2 regions of the Paenibacillus sp. GYB003 genome follow, and region 1 is predicted to be linked to the other one. Evidence: riboswitches for the same ligand, from Rfam matches in the RefSeq annotation. Region 1 holds a riboswitch; the other holds the start of a gene.
What was found. A riboswitch is a leader RNA that binds a small molecule or an ion and turns the genes downstream of it on or off. The one in region 1 is predicted to bind ZMP and ZTP.
Positions count from the first base shown of each region.

Region 2: another riboswitch for ZMP and ZTP. It lies ahead of rpiB (ribose 5-phosphate isomerase B); the one in region 1 lies ahead of PV407_RS03435 (phosphoribosylaminoimidazolesuccinocarboxamide synthase).

Region 1 covers NZ_JARBDC010000003.1:194,258-201,814, forward strand. The annotation lists gene PV407_RS03405 (DUF6886 family protein) at 1-236, shown strand, start outside; gene PV407_RS03410 (sigma-70 family RNA polymerase sigma factor) at 501-1,457, shown strand; gene PV407_RS03415 (SRPBCC family protein) at 1,534-1,959, shown strand; gene PV407_RS03420 (VOC family protein) at 2,037-2,453, opposite strand; gene PV407_RS03425 (phosphotransferase enzyme family protein) at 3,034-4,050, shown strand; gene PV407_RS03430 (Maf family protein) at 4,412-5,062, shown strand; ZMP/ZTP riboswitch at 5,899-5,977, shown strand; gene PV407_RS03435 (phosphoribosylaminoimidazolesuccinocarboxamide synthase) at 6,036-7,004, shown strand; partial or broken gene PV407_RS03440 (HAD family hydrolase) at 7,108-7,557, shown strand, end outside.
Region 2 covers NZ_JARBDC010000055.1:1,217-8,773, forward strand. The annotation lists gene prmC (peptide chain release factor N(5)-glutamine methyltransferase) at 1-563, shown strand, start outside; gene spoIIR (stage II sporulation protein R) at 638-1,306, shown strand; gene PV407_RS18285 (L-threonylcarbamoyladenylate synthase) at 1,488-2,561, shown strand; gene PV407_RS18290 (manganese efflux pump MntP) at 2,635-3,195, shown strand; gene PV407_RS18295 (low molecular weight protein arginine phosphatase) at 3,297-3,887, shown strand; ZMP/ZTP riboswitch at 3,966-4,046, shown strand; gene rpiB (ribose 5-phosphate isomerase B) at 4,140-4,598, shown strand; gene PV407_RS18305 (TIGR01440 family protein) at 4,646-5,329, shown strand; gene glyA (serine hydroxymethyltransferase) at 5,432-6,679, shown strand; gene upp (uracil phosphoribosyltransferase) at 6,880-7,509, shown strand; gene wecB (non-hydrolyzing UDP-N-acetylglucosamine 2-epimerase) at 7,542-7,557, shown strand, end outside.

The sequences.
Region 1 (7,557 bases):
ATTGCTTTGATGATGAGGGTTTTGAGCTTTTTGATAAGACCGCTGGCTATTATATTACTCGCCGAATAGTAATACCCAAATCAGTGGAAATATACGAAAATTTGATAGAGAGATTGATTCAGAAAGGAGTAGAATTAAGATTCACAACAAATCTATATCCACTTAGAGAAGCGATACTCGCTTCCGACTTCAAGGGATTTGGGATACATAGATTTAATAATGCAAAAAAACTGTAACTCATTCCGCTAACGGGGACGATAGTTGAACAAGAGCAGCCTCGGATATTTTTCTATAATTACAGCCCCAACTATTGTGAAATTGAAAAGAACCAAGTTTGTAAAAAATGAGTTTATGTAGTGCAGGAAATCATAGTATAGATGGTGAACTATAATTTGTGCAGTGACCTCTAGGGAAGCCACCTTCATAGGCATGGAGCCGGTTAATTAATAAACCTGGATGAAGGTACCGCCCCTTCGGAGAGATCGTTAAGGGAGGCCGCGATGAACGAGACCGCATTTGACGAACCATTATTTGCAAGCTTGAAGCCGGGCTTAACCTCGTTCTGTTACCGAATGCTAGGCTCCATGGACGATGCGGACGATGCCGTTCAGGAGACGAGTATTCGGGTCTGGCAGAGCTGGAGCACGTTCAGACAGGATTCCTCGTTCAAAACTTGGGTCTATCGGATCGCCTCCAACCTGTGCTTGGACAAGCTGAGACAATCCAAACGCCGCGCGCTTCCCGTCGACCTGTTCGATCCGGCCGTCGCCATCGTCGAGCCGCGCGACACGCTGCCGGACTCTGCCTGGATCTGGCCGTCTCCCGACTTTGGGGGCAATCCGGAGGATCGGCTCGTCCGCAGAGATACCCTTCAACTGTGCTTCATCGCTCTCCTGCAGACCTTGCCTCCGCGGCAGCGTGCGGTACTCATTTTGAAGGATGTATTTGAATGGTCCTCCAAGCAGATCGCGGAAACGTTGGCGATGTCGCCGGCAGCGGTGAACAGCGCCTTGCAAAGAGCCCGAGAGACGATGGACCGGGCGCAGCTTCGCTCGGATGAGCTCAGCAGCATGGACGTTCAACCGGAGCAGCAGCTGCTGTCCCGGTATGTGGAGGCCTTCGAGCAATTCGATATTGCTGCGCTCGTCGCGTTGTTCCACGAGGAAGGCTGCATGTCGATGCCGCCCTTCGAGATGTGGATCCGCGGCAAGGAAGATTTGTCCGCCTTCTATTCGCTTACTCGCTGGCATTGCGAAGGTTCGCGATTTGTGCCCATTACGGTGAATGGCGGTTATCCGGCGTTGGCCCAGTATATGCCGGATAAAGAGGGCTCTGGCCTGGTACCTTGGGGCATCCACGTCATCGAAACCAAAGAAAATCAAATCCTGCACGTTCAAAACTTCATTCATACGCCATTATTTTCGCGATTTGGGCTGCCTGAGCGAATGGACCGATGAATATCGTCATTGGCTTACGTCTATATCATTGAGAATAACCAAACGACGAATATCATGAGAGAGGTGTCTATTTAAAATGGAAACGAGTCAACCGACGAAAGTAACCGTGCAAGCCGTCATTCAAGCCCCTGTCGAGAAGGTATGGCGCTATTGGACCGAGCCGGATCACATCACGAAGTGGAATCAAGCGTCCGAGGACTGGCATGCGCCGAGAGCCGAAAACGATCTGAGGGTCGGCGGCAAGTTTCTGACACGGATGGAAGCGAAGGATGGCAGCATGGGCTTTGATTTTGGCGGCGTCTACGATGTCGTGAATCGGCATGAGGCGATCGGCTACACCATGGAAGACGGAAGAAGAGTGGATATTGCTTTCGTCGATCAAGGGAATGAGACGAAGGTCATTGAAACGTTCGACGCGGAAAGCTCCAATCCCGTCGAGTTCCAGCAAGCAGGCTGGCAAGCGATCATGGACAATTTCAAAGCCTATACCGAACAAAATTAATCATCGAAGAAGACGCCGGGGAAGATGCCCGGCGTCTTTCTTTTTGAACCCTAGTACGAGCGTGCTCTCCGTTAACCTCAACCTTGTGCCGCATCCATGTTCATGTAGTTAGCGGCCCACAGATGGCCGTCCAAGTCCACGAAGCCCCAATGATACATGAACCCATGATCTTCAGGTTCAGCGTGCAATTTCCCGCCCAAGGAGACCGCGGTATTCACGATTTCATCGACCTTTTCCCGGCTCTCGAAGGCCAATGCGATCGTCATCTGCGCATACTTGCTCGTATCGACGGATTCCTTCTCCGTAAGCGTATTAAAGAATGCTTGATTGATCAGCATGACCTGCAGGTTGTCGCCGATCACGATGGCTACCGAATTCTCGTTATCGGGGAATTTCGGGTTGAGTTCGAATCCGAGTCCGGTGAAGAACGCTTTCGATTGTTCTACGTTTTTTACAGGCAGGTTGAAGCTCGTGAATACGGACGTTAATGCCATTTTCAAAACACCTCTTCGTCAAATTAGTTTGTGTTCATTTATGCCTTCGTTTGTATAGACGACAGCCGATCCGGGAATTCATCTGTCTCATGGATTCGGAAGCGTAATATTGAAAAATAACTTGGTATTGAGTTCGGATTCCCGCCATTCCCGTAAAGCTGCTTATTCTTGTTGTACAGGCTGTATCTAACGATTAATCTCAAGGTGTAGCTCACCGCGCAGAAGCCCATGACAAAAGTTGTGGGAGGCATATGTACAATTGACTCGGTATGCCTAAAATGGCTTGTGTCGGATGTGGAGCCAAAGTTCCACGACCGGAGTTTAAAGAAGAAATAACTGCCTATTATAGAAGTTTATCAACGAATGAATCTAATCTCTAATCTTTAACAAGCAATAACAAGAAAGGGGCAGATTAATTAATTTCTGGCCCTTTTCAGAATTTAACATAAATGTTACAGTTAACAAGAACAAACATTCCCATTTAGAGGTGAAAAGGATGGGGGATAGACCGTATCGTTGCTTCAGCAGCAGCAATTTGCGTGATGAAAACTTAAATTATGAATGAAAGAAGGTATAGAAAATGATACGAGAAATTAAAGAGCAATTCACTGATGAGATCCTTACCGAAGCAATTAAGCGATATGACATTAGTAATGACACCGTTCGTTTATTGGGCGGTTATGAAAGCTTTGTTTATGAATACCAGAAAAACAATGCATTTTTCATATTAAAAATCTCACATACAATTAGAAGATCAAGAAATAATATACGGGGTGAAATTGAATTTTTAAATTTTTTGTCGAATAAAGGGCTGGCAGTTTCAAATGCTGTTCCATCGGCCAGGGGGAATATGGTTGAAGAAATTGCTGCAGAAAATGGTTCGTTCCTAGCCATTTCATACGAAATGTCTCTTGGAAAAGAAGTGTCGGATGAAGATTGGAATGAATCGCTTTACGAAAAATGGGGCGAATTTCTGGGGAAAATCCATCATGCCACAAAGGGTTATGAATGGAGTAATCCGGCGTTTAAACGACAAGCCTGGGACCAAGAAGTTCAATTAAAGGCGGAGAAATACCTGCGACCTGATGATGTAATGATTTCAATTGTAAAAGAAAGATTAACAAAACTTACTTCTCTGCCCAAGTCCAAAGATACATACGGTTTGACTCATACTGATTTTCATCAAAGTAATTTTTATCTGCATAACGGAGACATTTATTTGTTCGATTTTGATGATTGCGGTTATACCTATTTCATAAACGATATTGGGATTACATTGTATTATGCTCTTTCTTATCCGTTTAAGAAATTTGAAAATAAGACGGAATATTATAAATTGTTTTTCCGCCATTTTATGAAAGGATATCTGAAGGAAAATACAATCCAAGAAGAAGAAATAGTATATTTACAAGATTCTATTAAACTTCGTCATGCATTGCTATATATTTATTTTCATCAAGCAAACGATGTGTCAAATTTGGATGAAAAATCGATGAACTGGTTAAAAGAGCTTCAACGAGTAGCCGCTTCTGATAACCCTATGCTGCCGATTGATTTTGTTCAAGAATTTAAAAACATTTATAATAGTATTCATTAACTGGGAACAAGTAGGGGCTGACTCAACACAGCCGGCTCATAGGGGCCGGCTGTATGTTTTTTTAACTTATATTTTTTCCGATAAAAAAAGGTTTATTTAGTGTGTGACACTAAATTAAGATCTAGTGGTGCCAAGGGATAATCAGGTAGAGAAAACAAATTAGCCAAGACGAAGTTCCGCTACGTTTGATCATGCCGGACTGGGTAAGCAGAAGAGAGAAGTCGAAACGATCCCGAAAGTTTTGTATTTTTTTGGAATTCCAGTTCAAATCTATGAATGTTCATGGGTTTTCCAATATTTTGGTATGGACTGCTTAGGTCATGATTTTTCCCTAAACTTAAATTAAACTGGAGGAATAGTTATGAGTTTACAGCAAAGATTTAATAGAGGCGAGGTTATAGAGTTTGGAAAGCCAACATTAGTGCTTGCCTCTGCATCGTCTAGGCGCACAAAGCAACTGGCAAAATTTGGACTTGACTTTGTGCAAATTGTAAGCACATTTGACGATAGCTCTGTTAACTACAACTTTCCTCACACTGGTGTCAGTATTGACCAAGCAAAAAGTTACTCCGCAACAATGGCGCTCGAAAAATTAAAACCATTTATAGAAAAAATCAAAAACGGTGCAGTGGTGGCTGCAGATACTATCATTTTTTGCAGTGGCAGAATAATCGAAAAGCCTATCACAAAAGAGCGCTGCCGCGAGCAGCATGAGTTTATCAGCGGCAAAACAGTCAGCAGATGCAATGCTTTGGCAGTTTATTATGACGGGCGAACGCTTAGCGAGGTTACGATTGGCGATGTGCTAATCGCGCCTTTGCCAAAACAAGTGATTGAAGAAATTGCAAACGAAAGCGAAACCCTAAACTGTGCAGGCTACAATCGCGGTGGCGCAATTGCACCATATGTGCTAACCGATGCACCGCGCACTGGCGGCATTGAAGTGCCAGTGGTTTTAGATTTGTTAAGCAAGCTTGGTTTCGCTCAAGAGCAAGCCAGCCAGCAAAGCTAAGAGACATGGCCGTATTGGTGAAGCTCAGAATCGTCCGAGGTTGGTGAAGGAAAAACCACACACATATCAAAAAGAAAAATCGATAAAATCATGGATCTTCTCGTACTGCAGCGCGCCGGGCAATCCCTTTGCGCCAACTTTGGCGCCGCGGTCGAACAGTTGCTGTTCAAATGGATGTCATTAATGGTCGGGGCATTTACGGTAACCTCCCGACAGCGGGCGGTTTTTCGCTACTCCCATTCTTTAGAACGGCCCGCGATGTTATAATGGGGCTAACGTTTTGGAACCGGAACAGGAAGAACATGCGGGGAGGGATACGATGGAGAAGCCAAGCGAGAGAGCCCCCCTATACCTCTAACGCATAAGAAACGGCCTGCTCTCTCGTCATTCCTCTTCCAATCGCAATGGCCTCGTTAAACGGCTCATCGCCGCATTCTAGTCTGCAGGTTCGTTTCGCCTGTTCGTAAATCAATTGAAACTGGGGCTGAGCCGCGGAGCCAAGCTTCGCTCGTAATTTCTCAGAGACTCCGATAAGCGTAGCGGCCGCCCGGTATTCTTCCAGCCCGCACAACGAGCTTACTAGTCCCTCGACTCCTCGATCAAAGGAACCACGTTCCTGAGTGATCATCATCAACACAAGACAGATTTGAAATGTCCTTTCAGCGCAAAACCGCTGGGGTTGTGATGGCTTACAATATTGATGCTGCAGGAACCGTAATGAGTTCACTCTTTGATTTATTAAAGTGACGGGCAGTTTAGTTCCCATATGCACATTTTAATTTCTGGTAAAAACAGTATTGAAAATGTTGGAATCGTCTGATAATATTGGATTGTATTAAAATATGTGTGACTGGCGTAACGTAGGTAACTACGGGGGAGCGCATATTTCATAAGCCGTACGCCTGGGCAAAGTATTTGATCTTAGATCAGATGCTTTTTTTATTTCAATTATTGAAGGGTCAGGTGGACTTACATGATATCCAAAGAAACTATTCAAAAAAACCTAATGAACTGTCTCGATGACACCTCATTTCTGAATGTACCTGGGTTCAGAAGAGGTAAAGTTCGCGACACATATGATCTGGGTGATTCTCTAATCCTTATCACCACAGACCGCCAAAGCGCATTTGACAGGGTCCTTGCCAACATTCCGTTTAAAGGCCAAGTATTAAACCAGATTAGCGCTTTTTGGTTTGAAAATACCTCGGATATAGTAAGTAACCACGTTATAAAAATCCCGGACCCGAATGTTACTATAGGAAAAAAATGCAAGGTAATTCCTGTCGAATTTGTAATGCGAGCCTATCTTACGGGCTCGACTGATACCTCGGCTTGGGTCCAATACTCACAAGGTATCCGAGACATATGTGGCAACATCCTACCTGATGGAATGAAGAAAAACCAGAAGTTCGAGAAACCGATCCTGACTCCGACAACGAAATCAGCAGCACATGACGAATCGATTTCGGCTGCTCAAATCGTCCACGAAGGCCTAATCGACAAAGAGACCTGGGGGTATTTGCAAAAAATCGTGTTCTCGCTCTTTGCCAGGGGCACAGAGATCGCAGCTAGGAACGGATTAATCCTTGTAGATACCAAATATGAATTCGGTATTGATGACAAAGGAGAGATTCTTCTCATCGACGAGATACATACACCCGATTCTTCCCGCTACTGGATTAAAGAGACATTCGAATCGAGGTTAGCCGAGGGCAAAGAACCGGAGAATATCGACAAAGAATTCTTGCGACTTTGGTTCAGAGAGCATTGCGACCCTTATAAAGATAAAATCCTCCCATCCGCACCTGATGACCTTGTCATTGAACTGTCGCATCGCTATATCCGCCTCTTCGAAATGATCACCGGCAAGGAATTTGCCGTCGATTGCACGCATTCTGTAAAGGAGCGGCTTAAAAAGAATTTAAATGCTTATCTTATCTAAGCGACATTAACCAGACGGGGCGTAATTCGAAATTTCGGTGCGCCACTCGCAGACAGTTTGAATACGTTTATGGAAGCCGTAGCTGACAAAGGAGAACGAAGCAATGAAAAAGTACATACTCTTCGATCATGATGGTGTTCTGGTTGATACTGAATTCTGGTATTACAAAGCGGGAGAACGCGCTCTAGCTGACATTGGATTTACCTTGGATAAAGATCAATACCTCCGCGACATGACTCAGTCGTTGGGTACTTGGGCCCAAGCTAAGGCAGCAGGTATTGATGAACAGACCATCAACAAGCAGCGCGAGGTCCGCAACGCCTATTATCAGGAATATCTAAGAACAGAAGCCATAGAGATTGAAGGCGTAGTTGAAACTCTAGCCGAACTGTCAAAGTACGTCCGCATGGCCATCGTGACGACTGCAAAACGTGTGGATTTCGAGCTTATTCATGAAAAGCGTCAGATTAGACGATTCATGGAATTCGTCCTTGTTTGAGAAGACTACGAGCGCACCAAGCCACACCCAGAACCATACTTGACCGGCCTAAAG
Region 2 (7,557 bases), on a different contig from region 1:
AGCGGATCGTCGAGCTCGGCAGCAAGCGGTGGCCGGGCGGCAGTCCGCTGGTGGCGGACATCGGCTGCGGGAGCGGGGCGATTTCGGTCGCGTTGGCCGCGGCGTGTTCCTCGTGGAACATAACGGCGACCGACATATCGCGGGACGCCCTGGACGTCGCCCGCGAAAACGCCGTTCGGAACGGCGTTGGCGAGCGGCTTAAGCTGTTTCACGGGGATTTGCTGGAGGTATACGTTCGGGAGCGGATGCCGATCGATATTTTGGTTTCCAATCCGCCCTATATCGAAACCGGCGACATTCCGGGGCTGCAGCCGGAGGTGCGGCTTCACGAGCCCGTGCTGGCGCTCGACGGGGGCCCGGACGGATTGCGGTTTTACCGGCGGATCGTGGAGCAGGTCGACCTGCTGCCCGCGCCCCCGGCGCTTGTCGGCTTCGAGGTCGGCCAAGGCCAGGCGGATTTCGTCGCGGAGCTGATCCGAGCCGCGGGGCATTGGGACGAAATCGGCATCGTTCCGGATTTGGCGGGCATAGCGCGCCACGTGATAGGTTTGCGGAAAAATTAATAGATTGATAGGTTTAACGCCCCTCCCGTCTGCCCATACTGGGTACCAGGAAGACGAAAGAGGGGTTTTCGACTATGGTCAGACGGTTACCGATACGGACTTATTGGCTTGTCGCCTTTGCCATTATCGTCATGATAACTTGCTGGGAATCGAACCGCACGCTCGCCGCCGTTCTCGATCCGGGCATCCCGGAGCAGTCGATACGGCTTCGCATATTGGCCAATTCGGACGCGCCGGAGGATCAATGGGTCAAACGGCAGCTGCGCGACGAAGTCATCCGGCAAATGAGCGAATGGGTTACCGAGCCGGACGGAATCGAAGCGGCCCGCGCGGCCGTAAACGATCATATGGCCGATCTCGAAAAGCTCGTAGGCGAAGTGCTCGCGCAGAACGGTTACGATTACGATTACAAGGTCGAGCTCGGACAAGTTCCGTTTCCGACGAAAATATACGGCACCAAAGTGTATCCGGCGGGCGATTACGAGGCGCTGCGCATTACGATCGGCAGCGGGCAAGGGCAAAATTGGTGGTGCGTTCTGTTTCCGCCGCTCTGCTTTGTGGACGGCAATGCGGGACTGGCCGTAGCGAAGAAGGGCGCCGAACCCGCCAAAGCTGCGGCCGCTGGCGCGGCCCCTGCGGATGCGCCGGTTGCGGCGGCGGACGGCCAGCAGGTGGAAATGAAATTTTTCTTGTGGGAACTGATCGTGAAAGTGGTCGAAACGATAAAAAGCTTGCTGCACTAATCCAATCTTACATGGACATTATGCGGGGATGCGCCGAGGCGCGTCCCTTTCGTATGGGCGGCCGCCGATTCGGTGCGGGGAAGAGGCGTGACAGCTTCAGGCTTCCCGAGCTATAATGGCAAACGAAACGCGACGAGACGGGAACGGTTCCCGGCAAATGTCGAATAGCAAAAAGCAAAGGATGAACGTTATGACGAAACGATGGTACGTGGATCCGGGACGCGCGGAGGCGGCGGAACGGGAGCTGGCGGAAGCCGGCGGGCTGCTGGCGCGGGGCGGGACCGTCGCCTTTCCGACGGAGACGGTGTACGGGCTCGGCGCCGATGCGGGCAATACGGCGGCGGTCGAGGCGATATTCGCCGCCAAAGGTCGCCCGTCCGACAATCCGCTGATCGTCCATATCGCCGATATCGCGCAGCTCGCCGACTTGGTTCATGAGCCGGACGCCGTATCGCGGCGGCTGATGGACGCTTTCTGGCCCGGGCCGCTCACGGTCGTGCTGCCGGTGCGGACCGGCTCCGTCTCCCCGCGCGTGACGGCGGGGCTGCCGACGGTCGCGGTGCGCATGCCCGATCACCCGGTCGCGCTCGCGCTTCTTCGCGCCGCGGGCTGCCCGGTCGCCGCGCCCAGCGCCAACCGGTCCGGCCGCCCGAGCCCGACGCTGGCCGAGCACGTGCTCGGCGACCTGGGCGGGCGCATCGACGGCATCGTCGATGGCGGACCGACAGGCGTCGGCGTGGAGTCGACGGTCGTCGCCGTCGAAGCCGGAGGGCGGCTGATCCGCGTGCTGCGGCCGGGCGGCGTGACGGTGGCGGACTTGCGCCGGGCGGCGCCGGACGTCGACGTGACGGCGGAGACGGCGGCGGAAGAAGCGGAGGCTCCGCGCTCGCCGGGGATGAAATATGCGCATTACGCGCCGCGCGGCCGGCTTGAGATCGTCCAGGGCGACGCGGAAAAACGCGCCGCATGGGTGCGCGCTTCGCTCGCCGAAGCGAAGCGGGCGGGAGAGCGAACGGGTGTTCTGACGGTGCGGGAACGAATCGGGCTGTTCGAGGCCGACCTCGTCGTCGGCTGCGGCAGCGCCGGCAATATGCGCGAGGCGGCCCGCGACCTTTATGCGGCGCTGCGCCGTTTCGACGAAGCGGGCATTACGCATATTTTGGCGGAAGGGTACGAATCGACGGAAGGGATCGGACTCGCCGTCATGAACAGGCTGAACAAAGCGGCGGGGCATCGGATCGTCCGAGTGCGCTGACGTTCGATTGTTGAATGTTTCCGGGATTGTCCGCATATGTTGGTTAAGAACAAGCGGACATGGGGGAGATCGAATGGCAGCAGCTTCGGCTGAGACGGGGCAACTGATTACGATTGTCGTCATGGCCATCGCGCTCGGGATGGATGCTTTTTCGCTCGGAATCGGCATCGGACTGAGAGGCATTCGGCTGCTCGATATACTCAAGATCAGTTTCGTCATCGGATTGTTTCATATCCTTATGCCGCTGATCGGCATGTTTATGGGCCATTACGTCGGTACGCTGCTCGGCAACGTAGCGACGATTACGGGCGGCGCGCTGCTCGTTCTGCTCGGCGCGCATATGATTTTCAGCTCCTTGAAAGGGCCGGAAATGCGGCCGTTCGACCATCGCACGCTTTGGGGGCTTTTGTTTTTCGCCCTTAGCGTCAGCGTCGATTCGATGTCGGTCGGCGTCTCGCTCGGCATGTTTTCGACCGATTTGGCGTTTACGGTCCTGATGTTCGGAGGGGCCGGCGGCCTCATGTCCGTGGGCGGCCTGCTGCTCGGCCGCAGAGCCGGATCGTGGGTCGGCGAATACGGCGAAGCGGTCGGGGGCGTCATTTTGCTTGCGTTCGGCATTCGCTTTTTGATATAAAACCGTCGTTGAGGTACAATAGAACCATAAAGGCGGACGGCGCTGCGACTGGCATGCCGGCCGGCAATCCGACTCACATTCTCGATTTACGGGAGGTTCGGATGTACGAACGCATTTTATTCGTATGTACGGGAAACACGTGCCGCAGTCCGATGGCGGAAGGCATATTTCGCCAACTGGCGGCGCAGGAAGGGTTGAACGCGACCGCCCGGTCGGCGGGCGTCTCCGCCTGGGACGGTTCGCCGATTTCGAAGCATTCGGCGGACATTTTGCAGGCGAAGGGCATTACCGACAAGCGGACGTCCAGCTCGGTCACGAAAGAGACGGTCGAGTGGGCCGACCTGATTTTGACGATGACGATGGGACATAAAGAACTGCTGATCCGGCGATTCCCGGACGCTATCGATACGATCTATACGCTTAAAGAGTTCGCCGAGGACGATCCGGCCATCGCCGATATGATCGCGCTGCGGCATAAGCTCCATTCGGAGCTGCAAATCAAGCGGGCGCTCGGCGAGCCGATCACCGAGGCGGAGCAGGAGCGGGCGCGGCAAGCGGACGCCGCTCTTCCGGGCTTCGACATCGCCGATCCGTTCGGAGGCGACCGCCGATCGTACGAAAAAAGCGCCGACGAGATCGAAACGTACGTGCGCAAGCTGATCCGCAAGCTTAGAACGCCGCCGGCCGAGTAGGCGGAGAATGCGCGGGCCCGGTTTGCGGGTATCGTCTTTACAGCGCAAATCGAATGCGTTATGATGAGATTATCAATAACGACTCGATGTAACTGGCGACAAGTGGGCGTAACCACAATGGAGCATCGAGGCATACGGCCGGTCGCCTGGGCAAAGAGCAGCAGCGTTTTTCGAATCGAAAGACGCGCGCCATGCTCTTTTTTCGTTTCAAGGCGGGTATACTAAGCTCATTCGGAAGCGGAGGGGAACTCTATGAAAATCGCCATCGGGGCGGACCATGCAGGCTTTCGGCTGAAGGACGACATCGCGGAGGCGCTGCGCGCCGCGGGACACGAGGTGGAGGATTTCGGCTGCAATTGCGCCGATTCCATCGATTACCCCGACTATGCGATTCCGGTATGCGAGAAGGTGGCGTCCGGCGAAGCGGATCGGGGCATTCTCATATGCGGCACCGGGATCGGCATGTCGATCGCCGCGAACAAAATACCGGGCATCCGCTGCGCGCTCGTGCACGACTTATTTTCGGCGAAGGCGACGCGCGAGCATAACGACACGAACGTGCTGGCCATGGGCGAACGCGTCATCGGCCCCGGGCTCGCGCTGGAAATCGCCAAAGTATGGATCGAGACGGAATTTTCGCAAGGGCCGCGGCACCAAAACCGGATCGACAAAATCAAGCGGCTGGAAGACAAATACGCCATTCATCCTTGATGAAGAGGTTGCGAACGTAACGGCGATCGCGAAAGGAGCGGTCCGGCATGGACAACGATACGTTAGGCCGCGGCGGCGGCGGCCGCGATACGGGCGGCCTCGAAGGCGGCAATGCCCTTAACGAAGCGTACGCCATACCCGAACCGGATACGCCCGACCTGGACCGGATCGGCGCCGACGTGCGGAAGGTGCTGCGCGAGCTGGTCGATATCGGCAAAGTGGCGCCCGGCCACATTATCGTCATCGGGACAAGCACCAGCGAGGTAATCGGCCGGCATATCGGCACGGCGGGAACGGAACAGGTGGCCGCGCGCATTTTTCAGGCGGTGAACGACGTTCGCGAACAGGTCGGATTTTTTCCGGCGTTTCAATGCTGCGAGCATTTAAATCGGGCGCTTGTCGTCGAACGGGAGCTGCTCGGCCGCTATCCGCTGTTGGAGGAAGTATCCGTCGTCCCGGTCCGCAAAGCGGGCGGTTCGATGGCCGCTTACGCCTACCGGCATTTGCCGGACGCTTGCGTCGTCGAATCGATCGCCGCCCACGCCGGACTCGATATCGGGGACACGCTGATCGGCATGCACTTGCGGCGGGTCGCCGTGCCGGCCAGGCCGTCGGTGCGAACGATCGGCCGGGCGCACGTCAATATGGCGTATACGCGCCCGAAGCTGATCGGCGGCGCCAGGGCCGTTTACGCGAAGGAAGCGGCCGAAGCGGAGGGCTCTTGCGATTGAACGGCAAAGCCGGGGCAAGGGGAACGTGTATTTGCCCCCTTCGGCGATGCGAGGGAAATGCAGTTTGCGAAATGATAAAACGAGCGGGAGGAACCGAATCTTATGGAACATTTGCGTAAATCCGATCCGAAATTGGTGGAGGCTCTCGGCTTGGAGCTGAACCGCCAACGCGACAAAATCGAGCTGATCGCGTCCGAAAACTTCGTCAGCCAAGCGGTGCTGGAAGCGATGGGCACCGTCCTAACGAATAAATACGCCGAAGGGTATCCGGGCAAACGGTATTACGGCGGCTGCGAATACGTCGACATCGTCGAGGATATCGCCCGCGACCGGGCGAAGCAGCTGTTCGGCGCCGAGCACGTGAACGTGCAGCCGCACTCCGGCGCGCAGGCGAACCTGGCGGTCTATCTCGCCGCTCTGAAGCCGGGCGATACGGTGCTCGGCATGAACCTGGCGCACGGCGGACATTTGACGCACGGCAGCCCGGTCAACGCTTCCGGCATTTTGTACAACTTCGTCGCTTACGGGGTCAGCGAAACCGATTCGCGCATCGATTACGACGAAGTGCGCAAAGCGGCGTTCAAGCATCGTCCGCGGATGATCGTGGCCGGAGCCAGCGCCTATCCGCGCTTGATCGACTTCGAAGCGCTTGCCGCGATCGCGAACGACGTAGGCGCCTTGTTCATGGTCGATATGGCGCATATCGCCGGATTGGTGGCGGCCGGACTGCATCCGAATCCGGTGCCTCACGCCCACTTCGTAACGACGACGACGCACAAGACGCTGCGCGGTCCGCGCGGCGGCATGATTTTGACCCGCAAATCTTGGGCGGCGGCGATCGACAAAGCGGTATTCCCGGGCACGCAAGGCGGTCCGCTCATGCATATTATCGCGGCCAAAGCGGTTTCGTTCGGAGAAGCGCTGCAGCCGGAATTCAAGACGTACGCGCAAAAAGTAGTAAATAATGCGAAGGCGCTCGCCGAAGGTTTGCTCGCCGAAGGGCTCGATCTTGTTTCCGGCGGCACGGATAACCATTTGATGCTGGTCGATCTGCGCAGCATCAACCTGACCGGCAAAGACGCCGAGCATTTGCTGGACGAGGTCGGCATCACGTGCAACAAGAACGCCATCCCGTTCGATCCGAACAAGCCGATGCTTACGAGCGGCATCCGTCTGGGAACGCCTGCGGCGACGTCCCGCGGCATGGACGAGGCGGCGATGAAGACGATCGCCAAAATTATCGCGCTCACGCTCAAAAATCCGACCAGCGAGTCGGCTCACAACGAAGCGCGCGACCTGGTGAAGCAGCTGACCGCGCAATTCCCGCTTTATCCGGGGCTCGTTTATTGATTCGATCCGCGCGCTCGGAGCCGGTTGTCCTCCCTTCGGAGGGCGGCCGGCTTTTTGCTTTTTTTTGCTTGAAAAACATTCGTGCAACGCGATTCGGACAATGATATAATAGACGGGGTTCGCCTTCCGAAGGCGTTATCCGCATGCAAGGAGCTTTCGCCGGTACGTAACCCGGCGGACGTTACCTGGGAGGAACGTGTATGAGCAAGGTTTTCGTGTGCGATCATCCGCTGATCCAACACAAGCTGACTTACATTCGGGATAAAAACACGACGACGAAAGACTTTCGGGAACTGGTCGACGAAGTGGCCACGTTGATGGCATACGAAATTACGCGCGATATTCCGCTGGAAAGCGTCGAAGTCGAGACGCCCGTCCAGCGGGCGGAAAGCAAAATCATTTCCGGGCGCATGCTCGGCCTCATTCCGATTTTGCGCGCCGGACTCGGCATGGTGGACGGCATCCTGAAGCTGCTGCCCGCCGCGAAAGTCGGACATGTCGGGCTGTACCGGGATCCGGAAACGCTGCAGCCGGTCGAATATTACGTGAAGCTGCCGACCGACGTACAGGAACGCGAGCTGATCGTCATCGATCCGATGCTCGCTACCGGCGGATCGGCCAACGCCGCGATCGATGTGCTCAAGAAGCGGGATTGCACGCAAATCAAGCTGATGTGCCTGATCGCCGCGCCCGAAGGGGTGCGCGCCGTGCAGGAGGCGCATCCGGACGTCGATATTTACGTGGCGGCGATCGACGAATATTTGAACGATCACGGCTATATCGTCCCCGGGCTGGGCGACGCGGGCGACCGGCTGTTCGGCACGAAATGACGAAGATCAACGTTCGAGAAGGAGACTGACCGATGAGTCGTATTCGGG